Regions from separate parts of the Cobetia sp. BMC6 genome, predicted to be linked through region 2. Evidence: predicted binding sites of a transcription regulator. Region 2 holds the regulator's gene; the other holds the start of a gene.
What was found. Region 2 encodes PhoB, which activates phosphate uptake and scavenging genes when phosphate is short. Its sites were predicted from a motif close to TGTCATANNNNTGTCANA; they were not measured.
Positions count from the first base shown of each region.

Region 1 (9,355 bases), on a different contig from region 2:
GGCAGCCCGCAACTTCCAGGCGGCGATGACCATGGTCCGCCAGCTGGAGTTCTCGCTGTTCGACTTCCGCCTGCATCATGAGCTCGACAAGCCGTCGGCCAGCGATGTCCAGGCGCTGCTCGACGAGGTGCGCAGCAAGGTCGCCGTGGTGCCGGCGGTCGAGTTCAATCGCTTCCAGAATGGCTTCAGCCATATCTTCGCCGGCGGTTACGCTGCGGGTTACTACAGCTACAAGTGGGCCGAGGTGCTGTCGGCAGACGCCTTCAGTGCCTTCGAGGAAAGCGCGGTCTTCGATACCGCCACCGGCCAACGCTTCCGTGACGAGGTACTGGCACGCGGTGGCTCGCGTGACGCCGCCGAGCTGTTCCGCGCCTTCCGTGGCCGTGACCCGCAGGTCGATGCCCTGCTGCGTCACTCCGGCATCGGTGCCCAGGCGGCCTGATCTCGCCCCGTCTCGTGATGGCGCAAGCCTGACCACGAGCCGCTGACCATGCGCCCCTGACCTTTACCGGTCGGGGGCGTATCATATGGCGCATCATCCGCCCGAGGCGGGATTGCCAGACCTACCCTGACCCTGACTGGAGGCACCATGTCTACCATCAAGCGCTTCATCGCCGGTGCCGTCTGCCCGCGCTGCGGAGCAATGGACCGCCTGCGCACCTGGGAGCAGAACGAGACCCGCTACCGTGACTGCGTGTCCTGCGACTTCTTCGAACAGCAAGCCATCGAGGAGCCGCCGACCCTCGCCGAGATTTCCACGCGCGTGAGCGAGCCCCGCGAGACGCCGGCGAGCGATGAGGTTCAGCCGGTGCGCATTCTGGATCCCGGCAAACTGCACTGATATCTGCTGTATCACTGCGACATGAAAAAGCCCCGCCAATTGGCGGGGCTTTTTCATGTCATCTCGGCAGGTGGTTCAGTTGACCACAGGCCAGTCGACCACACATCAGTCAACTACACCGCAGGCAACGCGCGAGCCGCCACCGCCCAGCTTGGGCGTATCGGTGTAGTTGTCACCCCCGGAGTGGATCATCAGCGCATGGCCGCTGAGATCGTTCTCCTTGAGGCGCGGTGCCAGCACCGGCAGCGAGATCTTGCCATCGGCATCGACACTCAGCGCCGGAAGGTCACCGAGGTGGCCATCACCGTAGGGGCCCTGGTGGGTACCGGTCTCTTCTGGATCGAAGTGGCTACCTGCCGCGGCGGCGGCGACGGTCTCGCCATCCTTCTCAGCCGGTTCGCAGCTGGCATTGGCATGCAGGTGGAAGCCGTGGATGCCGCTCTCGAGCCCCTCGATCTTCGGCGTCAGCAGCAGACCGTCATCGGTATCCTCGGCCATGACACTGCCGACGGACTCACCGACGCCATCACTGCTGACGCGATGCATTTCCACCTCGGTGGCTGCCTGGGCGACACCGCCGAACAACCAGGCGCCGAGCGCCACCGTCGCGGCGGTCTTGAGGGGCTTTCTGGAAGAGGGCGTAAAGGATGCCGTGTGCTGTGTCTCGTGATTCATGAGCAATCTCTCCATCACTGAGGCCGGCGTCACTGCCGACGCCTTGAGTGGCTTGCGGGCCGCTGTCACTAGCGGCTACCCATCAGACCTCAGGGCGATCGACGTCACATTCAATGCCACTCTTCCAATGACTTGCCGTGCACACCCGGCGCACGTGACTCAACGAGAAGCGATACCCAGATTTTCCAGCACCTTCAGACACGGCTCGGCCTGGTTGAGGGTATAGAAGTGCAGGCCCGGTGCGCCGCCATCCAGCAGACGCTGACTCATGCGCGAGATCACCTCGGTACCGAAGGCCTGGAGGCTCTCGCTGTCATCGCCATAGCTCTCGAGCTGGCGGCGGAGCCAGCGCGGGATGTCCGCACCGCAGGAATCGGAGAAGCGCGCCAGCTTGGTGTAGTTGGTGATCGGCATGATCCCCGGGATGATCGGCTGCTCGATGCCGGCGGCACGCGCGCGCTCCACGAAGTGGAAATAGGCATCAGCATTGAAGAAGTACTGGGTGATGGCGATATCGGCGCCGGCCTGCATCTTGCGCGCGAAGTTCTCGAGATCGCTATGGTAATTGTTGGCCTGCGGATGGCACTCGGGATAGGCCGCCACCGCGATCTCGAAGTGATCGCCGGTCTCCTCGCGCACGAACTCGACCAGCTCGTTGGCGTAACGCAGCTCGCTGCGCGAGCCCATCCCGGAGGGCAGGTCCCCGCGCAACGCCACCAGGCGCTTGACACCCTGCTCACGATATTGCGCCAGGATCTCACGCAGCTCACCGCGGTCGCTGCCGACACACGACAGGTGCGGCGCGGTGCAGATGCCGCTGGCGCTGACCGACTGCACGGTGTTGAAGGTACGCTCACGCGTGGAGCCGCCCGCGCCATAGGTGACGGAGAAGAACTCCGGCTCCAGCGCCGCCAGCTGATCGCGAACCCCCTTGAGCTTTTCACGCCCGGCCTCGGTATTCGGCGGGAAGAATTCGAAGCTGATCCCTGACGGATGTTCGCTTGCACTCATGGGGCGGCCCTCGTGGTCGTCGTGTCCGGCATTGATGTCGTTATCGCCGCACACTTCGCGGTGTGCGTGCAGCAATACACGTCCGGTGCGTCACGCCACCGCCCTTGCACTGCATGTCGAGCATTCTGACCGCCGCCGCCGACCCCGGCCAATGAAAGGTTTTCGCCTCAACTTCAATGCCATTCATATAAGAAAGTGCGTGTTTATAACCATTGCTGACGGTGGCATCCTGCTCCTCAGTCCTGCCCCTCACCAGCCGCGCAACCACGCGACCCAAAGCCTGATGCGCGACCCAAAGCCTGATGAAGGAAAGGCGCAATGAGTGACATTCATGGGATGACGCTGACAGGGGCCACACGGCATGATGAACCAAAAGGACAATGACGCTTCACAAGGAACCGTGATGGACCACATCGATCTGCAGCAACCGCTCTGGATGCTGATCACCTTCGTCGCCCTCGGCGCCCTCTGTGCACGCCGCCTCGCGATCGATCCGCGCCCCATCGCCACCTTGCTGATCTATGTGATCGCGCCGCTGACCTTCTTTCGCGGGCTGGTGCTCGGCGAGCCATCGCTGAGTGATCTGGGCCTGACGCTGGGGCTGTTCTCGCTGGCCAGCAGCATCTGCCTGCTGGTGCGCCCGCTGGCCGCGAGATTCTTCCCGCCGCAGGAAGCTGCCCTGCTCGCCTTCTCCTCGGGCACCGGCAATACCGGCTACTTCGGCCTGCCGGTCGCGATGCTGTTACTGCCGCCGGAAGGCGTGACCCAGTACCTGTTCTGCCTGCTCGGCATCACGCTGTATGAATTCACGCTGGGCTTCTACGTCAGTGCGCGCGGGCAGTTCTCGATGCGCCAGAGTCTGGTCAAGATCGTGCGTCTGCCGCTGATCTACGCCTTTCTGGCCGCTCTGCTGGTAGGGACACTGGGCCTCGAGGTACCGGGGGCGGTGATGGAGGGACTCGACTACTTCAAGTACAGCTACACGGTGCTGGGCATGATGATCATCGGCATGACGCTGGGCGGTGTCAGCCTGCGCGAGATCGACCCGCGCTTCATTCTGGCCGCGACCGGCCTGCGCTTCGTGATGTGGCCGCTGCTGAGTCTGGGCAGCGTGATGCTGCTGGGCAGCCTGTTCGCCCTCGACCCGGTGCTGGCGCAAGTGTTGCTGCTGCTGGGCGTGGTGCCGATGGCCGCCAATGTGGTCGTGCTGGCCATCGAGCTGAATATCCAGCCGGCCAAGGGCGCGATCGCGGTGATGCTGACCACCCTGGCAGCGCCGTTGATCATCCCGCTGTATCTGTCATGGATGCTGGCGATCAGCGGCCTGGGGTGAGGCTCAGGCGCCGGCCATCCCGGGCGTGACAGCGTCGGGCGTCGTGGCCGGCGCCTGACGCGGCATCAGATGGCGCGGCGCCGTCTCGAGGATCTGCCCCTGCCAGTCGATCAGGTGCAGCGCGCCTTCGGCATCTTCTGCCAGCGCGGTGCAGTGCTCGACCCAGTCACCGTCGTTGCAGTAGAGCACGCCTTCCTCAACCCGGAAGCCCGCCTGGTGGATATGCCCCCCGACATAGCCATCCAGCCCTTCGAGGCGCGCCTGGCGCATGGCGGCTTCCTCGAACTGGGCCACGTAGCGCTGGGCGGTACCGCTGCGACGCTTGAGCGCGCTGGCCAGCGACCAGTACGGCAGCCCGAACATGCCACGCGCGCGATTGCACCAGCGATTGAGCGACAGGATGAAGCCGTGCATGCCATCGCCCAGCTTGAGCAACCACGGCGCGATGCGCACATGGGTGTCGAATTCATCACCGTGGGAGACCAGCAGGCGACGACCGCTGCCGGTGGTATGGATCGCGCGCCGCTCGATGCTCACATTGTGCAGCTTCAGGCCGCACAGGCGACGGAAGGCGGCATCATGATTGCCGGGAATATAGATGACCTCGCAGCCGCTGCGCGCCAGACGCAGCACCCGCGCCACCAGTGCCTGCTGGTCCTTGTCGAGCACCGCACGCTTGCGCATCGCCAGCAGGTCGACGATATCGCCGACCAGATACAGGCGTTCCGGGCGCACGCGACGCAGCAGTTTCGCAAGCAGCGCCGCCTGGCAGTCCGGAGTCCCAAGATGCACGTCGGAGATGAACAGCGTACGAACCTGACCGAGAGCGTCGGAAGCAGGCGACATTTCAGCATGGGGAGCCGATTGCAAAGCGGTCATGTCAGTCACCTCCGGGTTGCCAGGCGGAATCGACAGGCGAGGCCCAGATGGCCCCTGTCGTTGCCCAGCAAGACTGAGGGGAGGCGATGACATACCCGTAACAGCGACATGAAAAAGCGATGACAGCCATGGCCATCAATCACTTGCGGCATTGATTAAGGGAAGTTCGCGGGCTTTCTCACGCCTGAGGGTCCTTGGCGCCCGCCATGGCCCGCCGCCGAGCGCGCTTCTGACGATACATGCGGTCATCCGCGATATGGATCAGATCATCGACATCCACATCGCCCTGCAATACCGGGTCGTGGGTGACGCGCCCGATGCTGACCTCGACCGGGAAGGGGATTTGCTGCTGCAGGCGTTGCTCCTGAAGATGGCGCATCAACTGGGTCGTCGCCTGCTGGCTGGCCATATCACAGGCTCCGGGCATGACGACCAGGAATTCATCGCCGCCCAGACGGCATGCCAGTCCGTCTTCACCAGCCGCCTGGGCGACACTCCGGGCCACCAGCTGGATCAGGCGATCACCCTCGGCGTGCCCGAAGCTGTCGTTGACGTGCTTCAGGCGATCGACATCCACGAACAGGATCGACATGCATTGCCGAGTGCTCGTGCTCTCGGCCAGCATCCGCTCGAGAAAATCCAAGCCGAACCGGCGATTGGGCAGCTCCGTCAGCAGATCATGATTGGCACGGTATTCCAGCTCGTTCTGCTGGATGAGCAACCGCTGATTCATGTCGTGCAATTCGAGATTGCGCGCCTCCAGTGTGCGCTGCAGCCGGATGGTGCGATGGAAGGTCGAGGCGCGGGCGTGCGCCAGTGCCGGCGCTATGAAGAGGGTGCCCAGGATGTAGGCACCGCCCGCACCGGCCAATGTCGTCAACGACAAGGGACTCAGCCACAGAAAGATGGGCACATAACACACTATCAGCGGCAGGCTGCTGGCCAGCTGGTAGCGCCAGCCCCACACCAGCCAGGCGGGCATGGCGATCAGCATGCAGGTCGAGAAACTCAGGTTCCACAACGTCAGCGTCAGCGCATCCGGAATCAGCGCGGCCCCGAAGCAGAAGAAAAGATTGGCGGGTATCGCCCCGGCCAGCAAGATCTTGTCCGCGAACACGTCGCCGCGGCGCAGCTGGAGGATACATAGCAGACAGCAGAGGAAAATGATCAGCCGCCCCACCCACAATGCCTGCCAGGCAGACGGCACCTGGAAATAGTCAAACAGCAGGAAGCAGGCGAAGCACGCCATGGCGAACATGATGAAGGTATTGTTGATTCGCGTGCGATAGTGCTGCGCTTCGATATCCGAACCGTCCCTGCCCGGCAATATCAGATGTTCATGAAGCGGCATGTTCCATCCTCGACACTCGGTAGCATCAGCCAATGTTACACCGCGTACAGAGCACACCTCACTGCAATAAAGAGTTGATCAGTAAACGCAAGATTACCGTCTGCCTGATAGAACAATGTGGGGTGTCATCAGGCTGGCCAGGCGAGGCAAGGACGAAGAGGTGTCGGCAATACGAACGCGCCGGCAACACGAACGAAAGCGCCCTGCTGTCGTCATCCTCCTCGATGGCGACAGCAGGGCGCTGAAGGTACAGCCAGGTCACGGCCAGTCATTGCAACCAGACATCCGGGCTGGTCGCTGCCACTATCGTGGCGTTTGCTTTGGCCGACTCTGACTCAGCGCTTGTCGTTCGACTCTTCCGAGTGGCTGCGATCGCCGACCACCGCCGTCACCAGCTTGCCGATGCTCAACCCCTGCACGAGGATCGAGAACAGCACGATGATGTAGGTGGTGACCACCAGCGGCTCGCGGTAGTCGCCTTCGGGAATTGCCAGTGCCAGTGCCACCGAGATGCCGCCGCGCAGACCGCCCCAGGTGAGTACGCGCGTGGTGCCGGGACGGAAGGTGTACCAGCGGCGCAAGAGGCTCAGCGGCAGGCCGATCAGCGCCAGGCGCGAGAGCAGGATCACCGCCACCAGCACCAGCGCGATGCCGATCGAGGTCAGCGTGATCGGCATCAGTACCAGCTCAAGCCCGATCAGCACGAACAGCACCGCGTTGAGAATCTCGTCGACCAGCTCCCAGAAGCCGTCCAGATAGCGGCGGGTGTTGTCAGACATGGCGCCATCACGCGCCATGTTGCCGATGATCAGCCCCGCCACCACCATCGCGATGGGGCCGGAGACGTGCAGCGCCGAGGCCAGCGCGTAGCCGCCCAGCACCAGCGCCAGACTCAGCATCACCTCGACCTGATACTGGTCGATGCTGCGCATCAGCTGATAGACCAATGCGCCCAGCGCCAGCCCGAGCAGAATGCCGCCGCCGGCTTCCTCGAGGAACAGGAGTCCCATGTGGCCGAGTTCGACCTCGCCGCTGCCGGCCGACGCCGCACTCAGCAGCGCGGTGAACAGCACCACCGCCACGCCATCATTGAACAGCGACTCGCCGACGATGCGGATCTCCATATCGGCAGGTGCGCCGGCACTGCGCATGATGCCGAGCACGGCGATCGGGTCGGTGGGCGAGATCAGCGCACCGAACACCAGACAATACAGGTACGGCACCTCGATACCGGCCCACTGGAACAGCCACCAGGCGGCGGAGCCGATCACCAGCGTCGAGATCAGCACGCCCAGCGTGGCCAGCAGCCCGATGGAGCGCCGATAGGCCTTGAGGCGCGAAAGATCCACGTGCAGCGCGCCGGCAAACAGCAGGAAGGACAGCATGCCGTCCATCAGCAGGCTGTTGAAGTTGATGCGCCCCAACCAGTCTTCCGCGGTATCGGCCACGACGGTGGTCACCGCGAAGTGATCGAGCCCGATCACGCCCAGCGACAGCACCAGACCGATGGCCATCACGCCGATGGTCGGCGGCAGCCGCAGGACGCGATGATTGAACCACATGCATACGGCAGTGATGGTGATGAACAGTGCAGCGAGATTGAGCATCCGAAACGGTCCTTTGCAGTGGCGCCGATACCCCTGATGGCATGACGTCCTTGTCATTCTTTCCAGTTCTTCCGTCGCGTGAGCGGCGCGTGGCTGCCAGAACGAATCGTGGCTACCAGAGCGGCTCATGGCTACCAGAGATCGCCGTGGCGTTCACGGTGGCAGAGATAGAAACGCAGCTCGAACTCACGCTGATGATACTCCGGCTGCATGTGACAGCAGAGCCGGTAGAACGCCTTGTCATGGGCCTTCTCGCGCAGATGCGCCAGCTCATGCACCACGTTCATGTTGAGCAGCGGCTCCGGCAGGCGCCGGAACAGCGACGAGATACGAATCTCGTTCTTGGCCTTGAGCTTGTTGCCCTGCACCCGCGACACGAAGGTGTGCAGCCCCAGGGCGTTGTCGATGACGTGAATCCGGTCGTCGTAGATCACCTTGCTGATCGGCGCCGAGCTGCGCAGATACTGATTCTTCAGCGCCATGGTGTAGTCATGCAGCGCCCGCGCGCCCTGCAGCTGGTGGGGCTCGGGATACTTGCCGAGAAAGAAGGCTGCCGTCTTGCCCGAGGCCAGCAGTTCACTCGCCTGCTGTTGGATCTCGGGGGCGTAGCCCTTGAGATAGCGTAGATCAGCCACTGGGCATCTCTCCTGTTGCTGTCCGAAGGAGGGCCAGAGACAAGAAAACCCGCCGAGGCGGGTTTTCTTGTCATGGCGCCGAAAGCGAGGGGCGAGACGTCCGCCACCTGCCAGGCCTGTCGAACTGGCGGATTTACAGGCCAGCGGCAGCCTTGAGACCAGCGGCACGATCGGTCTTTTCCCACGGGAAGGCGGTGAAGGTTTCGGTCTTCTTCTCGCCGCTCACGTCGGTCCAGCTGTAGCTGTGCTCGAACGGCTCACGACCGAAGTGGCCGTAGGCAGCGGTCAGCTGATACATCGGGTGCGCCAGGTCCAGCATGGTGGTGATGGCGTACGGACGCAGGTCGAAGTGCTCGCGCACCAGCTCGACGATCTTGGCATCGCTGATCTTGCCGGTGCCGAAGGTGTTGATCGAGACCGAGGTCGGCTCGGCGACACCGATGGCGTAGGAGACCTGGATCTCGCACTTGTCGGCCAGGCCGCTGGCGACGACGTTCTTGGCCACGTAGCGACCGGCATAGGCGGCGCTGCGGTCGACCTTGGACGGGTCCTTGCCGGAGAAGGCGCCACCGCCGTGACGGGCCATGCCGCCGTAGGTGTCGACGATGATCTTGCGACCCGTCAGACCACAGTCACCTACCGGGCCACCGATGACGAAGTTGCCAGTCGGGTTGATGTGGTATTCGGTGGTCTCGGACAGCCACTCGGCCGGCAGCACCTGCTCGATGATCTCGCGCTTGACCATCGCGCGCAGGTCTTCCTGAGACACTTCCGGGTCATGCTGGGTCGACAGCACGACGGCTTCGACGGCGACCGGCTTGCCGGCTTCGTCGTAGCGGAAGGTGACCTGACTCTTCGCATCCGGACGCAGCCACGGCAGCATGCCGTTCTTGCGCAGTTCCGCCTGACGCTCCACCAGACGGTGTGCGTAGTGGATCGGCGCCGGCATGAAGGAGTCGGTCTCGTTGGTGGCGTAGCCGAACATCAGGCCCTGGTCGCCCGCGCCCTGATCTTCCGGCTTGG
Region 1 is NZ_JAKUMF010000013.1:34,020-43,374, reverse strand. It holds gene prlC (oligopeptidase A) at 1-442, shown strand, start outside; gene MKZ40_RS16150 (YheV family putative zinc ribbon protein) at 590-841, shown strand; gene sodC (superoxide dismutase family protein) at 947-1,516, opposite strand; gene metF (methylenetetrahydrofolate reductase [NAD(P)H]) at 1,676-2,527, opposite strand; gene MKZ40_RS16135 (AEC family transporter) at 2,931-3,860, shown strand; gene MKZ40_RS16130 (UDP-2,3-diacylglucosamine diphosphatase) at 3,864-4,739, opposite strand; gene MKZ40_RS16125 (GGDEF domain-containing protein) at 4,918-6,090, opposite strand; gene MKZ40_RS16120 (sodium:proton antiporter) at 6,426-7,697, opposite strand; gene MKZ40_RS16115 (YgjP-like metallopeptidase domain-containing protein) at 7,829-8,332, opposite strand; gene metK (methionine adenosyltransferase) at 8,466-9,355, opposite strand, start outside.
Region 1: a site for PhoB is predicted at 4,847-4,864, ahead of MKZ40_RS16130 (UDP-2,3-diacylglucosamine diphosphatase). Genes of this name have one in related genera too.

Region 2 (9,355 bases):
GCATCTGGACCGGAAATTCATGCATCTGGGGCATCAGGTCTATGATCTGGCCTTCCAGAGCAGCGACGCCTTCAGCAGTCGGCCGCTGGTCTATGCGACCGCGCTGGTGCTGGTAGTCGTGATTCTATGCCTCAATCTGAGTGCCATTCGCCTGCGTCACATGCTGGCACAACGTTACAAGGGAGCCACCGAATGAGGCGTGACTCTGAACAGCCCAAGCCCCAGTTGTTTCTTCAGGAGACGCCTGCGCGGCCAGCTGAGGACATCTGCCTGGAAACCCGCCACCTGAGCCTCGATTATCAGGCGCGTGTCGGCAAGGAGAACCAGACGCGACGCGCACTGGAGGATGTCAGCCTGCAGATCGCACGCAAGCGCGTGACGGCCTTCATCGGCCCTTCCGGCTGCGGCAAGTCGAGCCTGTTGCGTACCTTCAATCGCATGACCGATCTCGACGAACAGTCACGTCTTTCCGGCAAGGTATTGCTCGAGGGCGAGGACATCCATGCGCGCGGCGTGGACGTGCCGATGCTGCGCCGCCGGATCGGCATGGTCTTCCAGACACCCAACCCCTTTCCGATGTCGGTCTACGAGAACGTGGCCTTCGGGCTGCGGCTGGTCGGCGAGAATGACAAGCGCCACCTCGATGACAAGGTCGAATCCTGTCTGCGCTCCGCGGCACTCTGGGAAGAGGTGAAGGATCGCCTGCACGACAGCGCGCTGGGGCTCTCGGGTGGCCAGCAACAGCGGCTGGTGATCGCGCGGACACTGGCGGTCGAGCCGGAGGTGCTGCTGCTGGATGAGCCGGCCTCGGCGCTGGACCCCATCTCGACGCTCAAGATCGAGGAGCTGATCCGTTCGCTGCGCTCACGCCTGACGCTGATCATCGTCACGCACAACATGCAGCAGGCCGCGCGGGTCTCGGACGATACCGCCTTCCTGCATGAGGGCCGCCTGGTGGAATTCGCCCCGACCGATCAGCTGTTCACCAACCCGCGCCGCCGCCAGACCGAAGACTACATCACGGGGCGTTTCGGTTAGCGCGCTCATGCGCGAACGTGCAGCCAGGTAGCCTTTTCGCCCTGATATTGCTGACGATGTAGGCCAGATAGCGCCTTTGAGTCATGGGTGAAACATAACTGCAATCAAGTGTCGGCATGCTGAGGGGGAGCCCGCTGTGTCAGTCAGCAGTGGGCCATACTTGTCACGTCATTCATGTCACGCCCCCTGACTCGGTGGGCGACTTTCCGGGAGAGGGAAATGGATATCACCAGCGATTCGCACGGCAAGCATATCTCAGAGCAGTTCAATCACGAGCTGGATGCACTGAAGACACACCTGCTGGCCATGGGCGGACTGGTAGAGAAGCAGCTGCAGGATGCCGTCACGGCATTGCTGGAAGGCGACAGTGAGACCGCCACACGGGTGCGCGACAACGACAAGGCTGTCAACGACATGCAGCTCAAGATCGATGACGAGTGCACCCGGGTGCTGGCCCGCCGTCAGCCGGCGGCCTCCGACCTGCGTCTGGTGCTGGCCGTCATCCGCGCCACCTCCGATCTCGAGCGTATCGGTGATGAATCGAGCAAGATCGCACGCAACGCCATCTCGCTGGTCGAGAACGGCCAGAGCCCGCGCGGCATGGTCGAGGTGCGACACCTCAGCCAGCACGTGCGCAGCATGGTGCGTGACTCCCTGACGGCCTTTGCGCGCTTCGATACCGACCTTGCCCTCAAGGTACTGCGTGAAGATGCCTCGGTGGATCTGGAATATCAAAGTGCCATGCGCTCGCTGATGACCTTCATGATGGAAGACGCGCGCCAGATCACGCCGGTGCTCAATGTGATGTGGATTCTGCGTGCGCTGGAGCGTATCGGTGACCACGCCGACAACCTGGCCGAGTACGTCATCTTCCTGGTCAAGGGCGTGGACGTGCGTCATACCGACACCCATGACCTGAAGCCGCAGGACCTGGACAAGAAGTGAGCTGAACTCCCGGGTGTGACGCAACGCCCGCAGACTTCTGCACGATGCTTCGCCCCGCACCTGCCCATCGGCAGGCCGCGGGGCGATTGCGTCATGGGAGCGCGAGCAGTCTCATGCGGCCGACAGCTGCGCTGCGCAGGCGGGAGTGCTAGGGTGTGGCTCCGGTCAGTCTGCTGGCTGGCCGGTTCTTTTGAGATGACGAGGACGTCGCATGATTGATGCCGTATCGGCGCTGGTCCGCGGGACCCGTATGGTCTATACCCCGGGGCTGCGCCGCTTCGTATTCGTACCGCTGGCGATCAACCTGGTGCTCTACAGCATCACGCTGTGGGTGTTGTTCAACCAGTTCGGTGGCTGGATCGATTACTGGATGCTCAAGGTGCCGGCCTGGCTGGACTGGCTCAGCTGGTTGATCTGGCCGCTGCTGGTGGTGAGTCTGTTGCTGGTGGTGTTCTTCACCTTCAGCCTGGTGACCAACCTGATCGCCGCGCCCTTCTACGGCATTCTGGCCGAGAAGGTCGAGCATCGCCTGGATGGCACACTGATTGACGATGACCGTGGGCTGATGAAGATCGGCGTCGACTCGCTGGGACGTGAAATGGCCAAGCTGGGCTATTTCATCCCGCGCATGATCGCGCTGTTCATCATCGGTTTCATCCCGGGTCTGAACCTGCTCTCGCCGCTGTTGTGGGGGCTGTTCTCGGCCTGGAGCATGTCGATCCAGTACCTCGACTACCCGATGGACAACCATCAGGTCAGCTTCGGTGACATGAAGCAGCGCCTCAAGGCGCGCTGGTGGCCCTCACTGACCTTCGGCGCCGCGGTGTTCGTCATGACGCTGGTGCCTCTGGCCAATCTGCTGTTCATTCCGGGCGCTGTCGCCGGGGCGGTACTGATGTGGCAGAGCCACTACCGTCAGTTGCCGGCGCCGCGTCGTTGAGACAGCCTGTCGCAGCTGGTTCATCGCTGTACTGGTTTGTCGTTGAGGTAGCCGCAGCGTCGTCTGGCGGACCAAAAGAAACGCCCCGCAGTCGCCTCCTTTCGAGGTGGCTGCGGGGTGTTCCGCGTTGGGCTGGCCTCCGGCTCAGCTCATCACGGAGTCAGCACATCACCGGGCTAGCGCACTGCTGGTCCGGGGAGCGCTCGTCTGACAGGCGCGCTCGTCGGGGAAGTGACAGCGGAAGCGCGCACCCTCGCCGGGGTGGCTGTCGATCTCCAGATGGCCCTGATGGCGAATCAGCACATGCTTGACGATGGCAAGCCCCAGACCGGTGCCTCCCGTGGCGGTGCTGCGGCCCTTGTCGATGCGGTAGAAGCGCTCGGTCAGACGCGGCAGGTGGACCGGGTCGATGCCATCCCCGTCATCTTCCACCTCGACCAGCAGGCCCTGGTCATCCGCCTTCCAGCGCAGGGTGATATGGCAGTCTTCGGGAGTGTAGCGCACCGCATTGAAGACCAGATTCGAGATCGCGCTGCGCAGTTCCTGCTCCTCACCGCGTAGTGACAGGCTGGCATCGGCCTCGATGGAGAAGGTGTGGCGTCCCTGGGACAGGCCTTCGGCGTCGTCGCGGATATGGCCGAGCAGGGCACTCATGTCGATGCAGCGGCCGTTGTCGGACAGCTCGTCGGTTTCCAGGCGTGACAGGGTCAGCAGGTCCTCGACCAGGTGCTGCATGCGGTCGGTCTGGCTCTTCATCTGGCCCAGCCCACGCTGCCAGCGCGGTGGCAGGTCATCGGCGTAATCGGAGTAGGTCTCGAGATAGCCGGCCAGTACCGTCAGCGGCGTGCGCAGTTCATGGGAGACATTGGCCACGAAGTCGCGGCGCATCTCTTCCAGGCGATAGAGGCGGGTGACGTCACGCAGCATGACCAGACGTTCGTTGTCACCGAACAGGGTGATGGAAATCTGCAGCGTCAGGTTGTCAGACAGCGGCGACTGCAGCGTCAGCGGCTCGCGGTAGGCCAGCCGATTGAAGTAGTCGATGAAGGCGGGGTCACGCAGATAGTTGGTGATGTGCTGGCCGCGGTCGTGGCTGGCCTTGAGACCGACCAGCTGCTCGGCAGCGCTGTTCCACCATTCCATGTCACCGTGGTTGTCCAGCATCACCAGGCCGTCGCGCATGGCCTCGGAGGATTCCTGGATACGGTTGAGGATGCTGCGCAGTCGCTCCTGAGTCTGACGCTGGCCCTTCTGATAGCGGTAGAGACGATCGAGCAGGTCTCCCCACACGCCATCGCCGGGCGGTGGCTCTTCATGGGGATTGGTGATCAGCCAGGTATAGAGGCTCTTCAAGTGCTTGAGATGGACGAACAGATACAGCGCCAGACCCAGCGCCAGGCCCCAGCCCAGATGGCCCAGCAGGCCACCGATCAGGCCGAAGCCACCGGCAAGGTAGCCGAGGCGCCATAGCTCGTTGGTCCAATAGCGCATGAATCCCTCAGGCCTGAGCGCTGAAGCGGTAACCGGTGCCACGGACGGTCTGGATCAGATGCTGATGGCCTGTGCCCAGCGCCTTGCGCAGGCGGCGGATGTGCACGTCCACGGTGCGCTCCTCGACATAGACGTTACCCCCCCATACCTGGTCGAGTAGCTGGCTGCGGGTGTAGGCACGCTCCTGATGCGTCATGAAGAACTGCAGCAGGCGATATTCGGTCGGGCCGACATCCAGTGAGTTGCCGTGGGCGGTGACGCGGTGGCTGGCCGGGTCGAGCATCAAGCCTTCGACTTCCACTGCCTCCTCGACCCCCTTGGGGGTGGTGCGACGCAGCACGGCCTTGAGACGGGCGACCAGCTCGCGTGGCGAGAAGGGCTTGGTGATGTAGTCGTCGGCACCGGCTTCCAGGCCTTGAATCTTGTTGTCTTCCTCGCCCTTGGCGGTCAACAGGATGATCGGCAGTTCCGAGGTGGTCTCGTCTCGCTTGAGACGCCGCGCGAGCTCCAGGCCACTGGTGCCCGGCATCATCCAGTCCAGCAACAGCAGATCGGGCTTTTCATCGACGACGATGGCGTGGGCGTCCTGGGCATTGTCTGCCTCCAGCACGCGGTAATCCGCCATTTCGAGGGCGACGGCGATCATCTCGCGAATCGAGGATTCATCGTCGACAATCAGTACGGTCTTGGAGCTCATCGCTAGATCCCATGCAGCAGTCGGCGCACGCGCCAGAATGACAAGTCGATGACGATTACAACCCGCTTATATGACAACCAGATGACAACTGCCAGCATGGCAGCTTGCACGCAAGCCTGCCAGCCGCCTTGGAGGCGCGGCAGGCAGGCATGAATCGTGGGCTGGGGAGCAACCGGGGGCAGGGATAGCTTTAAATTAAATAATGCGAATATTTATGCAGGAGTCAGCTCATCGGCCAGGTCGCCAGGGCGATACCGGCGAAGATCAGCAGCCCCGTCCAATGATTGTTGAGGAACGCCTGGAAGCAGGGCGCACGCTCACGCTCACGGATCAGACGTTGCTGCCAGACGAAGGTGACGGCGGCGGCAGCCAGCCCCAGCCAGTAGAAGATGCCCAGCGCCAGCTGCAGGCCGATGCCGATCAACACCACCAGCATGCCCAGCTGCAACAGGCCGATCATCAGCTTGTCGGCACGCCCGAACAGCACGGCGGTGGACTTGATGCCCACCTTGAGGTCGTCGTTGCGATCGACCATCGCATAGGCGGTGTCGTAGGCCACCGTCCACATCAGGTTGGCCGCGAACAGCCACCAGCCGTAGGTCGGCACCTCCTCCAGCGTCGCGGCGAAGGCCATCGGAATCGCCCAGCCGAAGGCGGCGCCCAGCACTACCTGGGGCAGATGATGGAAGCGCTTCATGAATGGGTAGCTGGCTGCCAACAGCACGGCGACGATCGACAGCAGCACCGTGGTCAGGTTGGTGAAGCACACCAGCACGAAGGCGGCCGCGACCAGCCCCCCGAACAGTGTCAGCGCCTCGCGCTCCGAGATGCGGCCCGAGGTCAGCGGTCGGTCACGCGTGCGCTCGACATGCTTGTCCCAATGCCGATCGGCGTAGTCGTTGATCACGCAGCCGGCGGCGCGCATCAGGTAGACCCCGGCGATGAAGATCAGCAGGGTCGTGCGCTCGGGGATGCCATCTGCCGCCAGCCACAGTGCCCATAGGGTCGGCCACATCAGCAGCCAGGTGCCGATGGGGCGGTCCAGCCGTGTCAGGGCGAGGTAGTCGGCCAGTCTGGAAGGACGCGAAGCGGCGGAAGTGGATGACGCGGTCATCGGGGCTCCTGGGCGGGTGGTAGTGGGCAAGGGAAGAGAGGGAAACGAGGCCAGTCGGCCGCACGGCTCAGGTCAGTTGCAGCGCGTGCTGGAAGGCTGGCGTGAAGCCCTCCTGCACCAGCACCTTGAAGCGACCATGCGAGAACATCGAGCGGCGCATCCACAGGCTGGTGGTGCGGGCCAGCGGCCTGGAGCTCGAAAGCACCAGCGGGGCGCGGCTGATATCGATGGCGCTGCGTATCAGGTCGGGCTGGCGAAACAGCCAATGGCCCAGCGAGCGCTCGCCCAGCGTCGAGAGGCGATGACCGTGGGCCAGGTCCAGCGCCGCCAGCGAGCGTGCGATCACCCATGGCGTATCGCCATGACAGAGCGCCACTTCGCGTCGCCAGACATGCCGGCGTGGGCCGATGCCCAGCAGGCGTGCTTCATCAAGCCGCGCGGGGCCGGTGTCCTGAAGCAGCAGGCGCACGCGCAGGCCCTGGATGGGCTGACCTGCGCGTTCATCCTGCTGCTGCATGGCGCTGGCAAGGCGCTGTGTCAGCGAGTCCGTCGAGGAGAGCCACGCCCACCAGCCGGCCGGCATGACACCCTGCAGCGCGGCAGCCGGCTGCCAATGACGGCGCACCGCCGCCGAAGCCGTGGGTACGGCGCGCGTGGGCGAAGGCCAGCGAGGCACAGGTTGGTACGGGTTCTCGGCTGACGAATGAGGTGCCTCACAGGTGGAGGTCTGTGGCGTGAGCGCTGCGCGATGAGGCTCGCCTGCTGGGCATCGGACCACGGTGAATTCCCTGTCAGGATGACGAAATGGCGAGTCTAGCATGGCCGAGCGGCAAGGCCTCCCGCTCAGGCATGCCTGCACTGCAGGCGGGCTGGTATGCTGGGCGCATTCATCGGCGTTCATGACGGACGCTGCTGGCGCTCTTTCATCAGCGCTTCCCTCGGATCGATCTCAGGAGATGGTGCCATGCGCGACCCTCGCACCCTTGTCATCATTGGTACCGGCATGGCGGGCATTGGTCTGGCGCGCGCGCTGCGTGCGCGTGACAAGGATAGCCGGCTGATCCTCATCAGCCAGGACAGTGGCCACGATTATGCCAAGCCGATGCTGTCCACCGCCTTCGCCAAGAAGATGTCGGCCACCGACCTGTCGCGTCAGGCGCCGGTGGCGCTGGCAGACGAGCTGAATGCCGAGCTGCGTACCCATCAACGCGTCACTGCCATCGACGGTGATGCCCGCCAGCTATGGCTGGGCGAGGAGTGTCTGGCCTATGACGAGCTGGTGCTGGCACTCGGCGCGGCGCCGCGTCGTCCCTTCCCCGTCGCCGCGGAAGTGGCCTCACGCGTGCAGAGCATCAATGACCTCGATGACTATGCGGCCTTCTGCGCGACGCTGGCGAGGGCCCGCGAGCGCGGAGAAGACGGGCATGTGGTGATTGTCGGTGCCGGACTGGTCGGCTGTGAATACGCCAATGATCTGACGGCGGCCGGCCACCGCGTCACCTTGGTCGCGCCGGAGGAAACTCCGCTGGATGGATTGCTGCCGCAAGCACTGGGGCAGCGTCTGGGTGCGGCGCTGGATGGGCTCGGTGTGACGCGTCGCCAGGGCGAGATGGTCGAGACCATCGCCGCCAGCTCAGGCGAGGAGGCCGAGCGCCAGGCTGCGCCAGTCGAGGTGCGCCTGCAGAGCGGTCGTCGCCTGACGGGCTCCGTGGTTCTGCTGGCGACCGGCTTGGCGCCGCGCATTCGTCTGGCGCAGGCCGCGGGTCTGAGTGCCGGCGGCGATGGCATCCGTGTCGACCGCCACCTGGCCACCTCCCAGCCGTATATCTGGGCGCTGGGCGATTGCGTCAGTGTCGAGGGCGTCAATGCCATGTATGTCCAGCCGCTGCAGATGGCTGCGCGCACCTTGGCGGCCAACCTGTGTGGCGAGCCGAGCGTGCTCGACTGGAAGGCGTGGCCGGTGCTGGTCAAGACACCGGTCTTGCCGGTGGTGGCCTATCCGCCGCGTTCGGCCGTGGCGCGCTGGGAAATCAATGGTGACGGCGATGATCTCGAAGCGCGTGCACTGGATATGAACGAACGCTTGATTGGATATGCGTTGACAGGCGCCGCCGTTCGCAGGAAAGTCGAGCTAGCGCGGCAGGCGCCGCCGTTGCTAGGCTAGGCGATGCCATGATCGATGGTCGTAAATCCCTTGCTGCCAGCGCGGTCAGGCACGATAGTGAATGCTCCGTCAGACATGCTGCTCGGCGGGCGTGGTCTGACAGATTGCTGCCATCGACAGGTTTGATACGGCAAAGCTTGCCGAGAGCGGATTGCGTCGCCGCCATACGCCACCGCTAGCAAGTGCAAGAACAACAATGGAAACGGCGGCTTGGCCGCCCGTGCAGAATGCCAAACCAGGAGGGCTTTTCATGCGCAAGCCAGAACTCGCTGCGGCCATCGCCGAGCGTGCGGATCTATCCAAGGACAAGGCCAGTCAGGTACTGAACGTGATTCTCGACGAGATCACTCATACCGTGGCCAAAGGCAATGACGTCTCACTGATCGGTTTCGGTTCATTCACCGTGCGCCAGCGTGCGGCGCGTACCGGCAAGAATCCCCAGACAGGCAAGCCGCTGACCATCCCGGCCAGCAAGACCGTTGCCTTCAAACCCGGCAAGTCGTTGAAGGATGCAGTGACCAAGTAACCTCGGCGCATGCTTCAGCGCAGACCCGGGGTGACTGTCGCCATGGCTTTCAATCGTCGTCATCCAAAGCCCTGTCGGCTGTCATGCTGATGCCACCGGTTCCGCCCTGCGGGGCCGGTGGCATTTTCATATGGCCTGCGTGAACGATGCTTCGCGATTCAAGGAATGACACCATGAAGCTCAAGATATTGCTGTGGGTGCTGGGTCTGCTGCTCAAGCGGGCCTTCAAGCGTGACCCCGAATTTCGTGCCGAGCTGGAAAAGCGTCCGCTGGATTGGGGTGTCGCGACCGAAGACATGAGCATCGCGCGTCACTACCGCATGTCCCACGCGGGCGTCACCACGGGCAGTGGCCTGCCGGTGGATACCGAGCTTGAGCTGCGCTTCGCCGATAGCGACAGTGCGGTGGCCTTTCTGCTCAAGCCCTCGCCGCGTGCCTTC
Region 2 is NZ_JAKUMF010000004.1:279,570-288,924, forward strand. It holds gene pstA (phosphate ABC transporter permease PstA) at 1-196, shown strand, start outside; gene pstB (phosphate ABC transporter ATP-binding protein PstB) at 193-1,038, shown strand; gene phoU (phosphate signaling complex protein PhoU) at 1,258-1,983, shown strand; gene cysZ (sulfate transporter CysZ) at 2,195-2,923, shown strand; gene phoR (phosphate regulon sensor histidine kinase PhoR) at 3,092-4,414, opposite strand; gene phoB (phosphate regulon transcriptional regulator PhoB) at 4,422-5,111, opposite strand; gene ubiA (4-hydroxybenzoate octaprenyltransferase) at 5,335-6,225, opposite strand; gene MKZ40_RS10780 (chorismate lyase) at 6,293-6,901, opposite strand; gene MKZ40_RS10785 (FAD-dependent oxidoreductase) at 7,190-8,389, shown strand; gene MKZ40_RS10790 (HU family DNA-binding protein) at 8,640-8,915, shown strand; gene MKZ40_RS10795 (hypothetical protein) at 9,089-9,355, shown strand, end outside.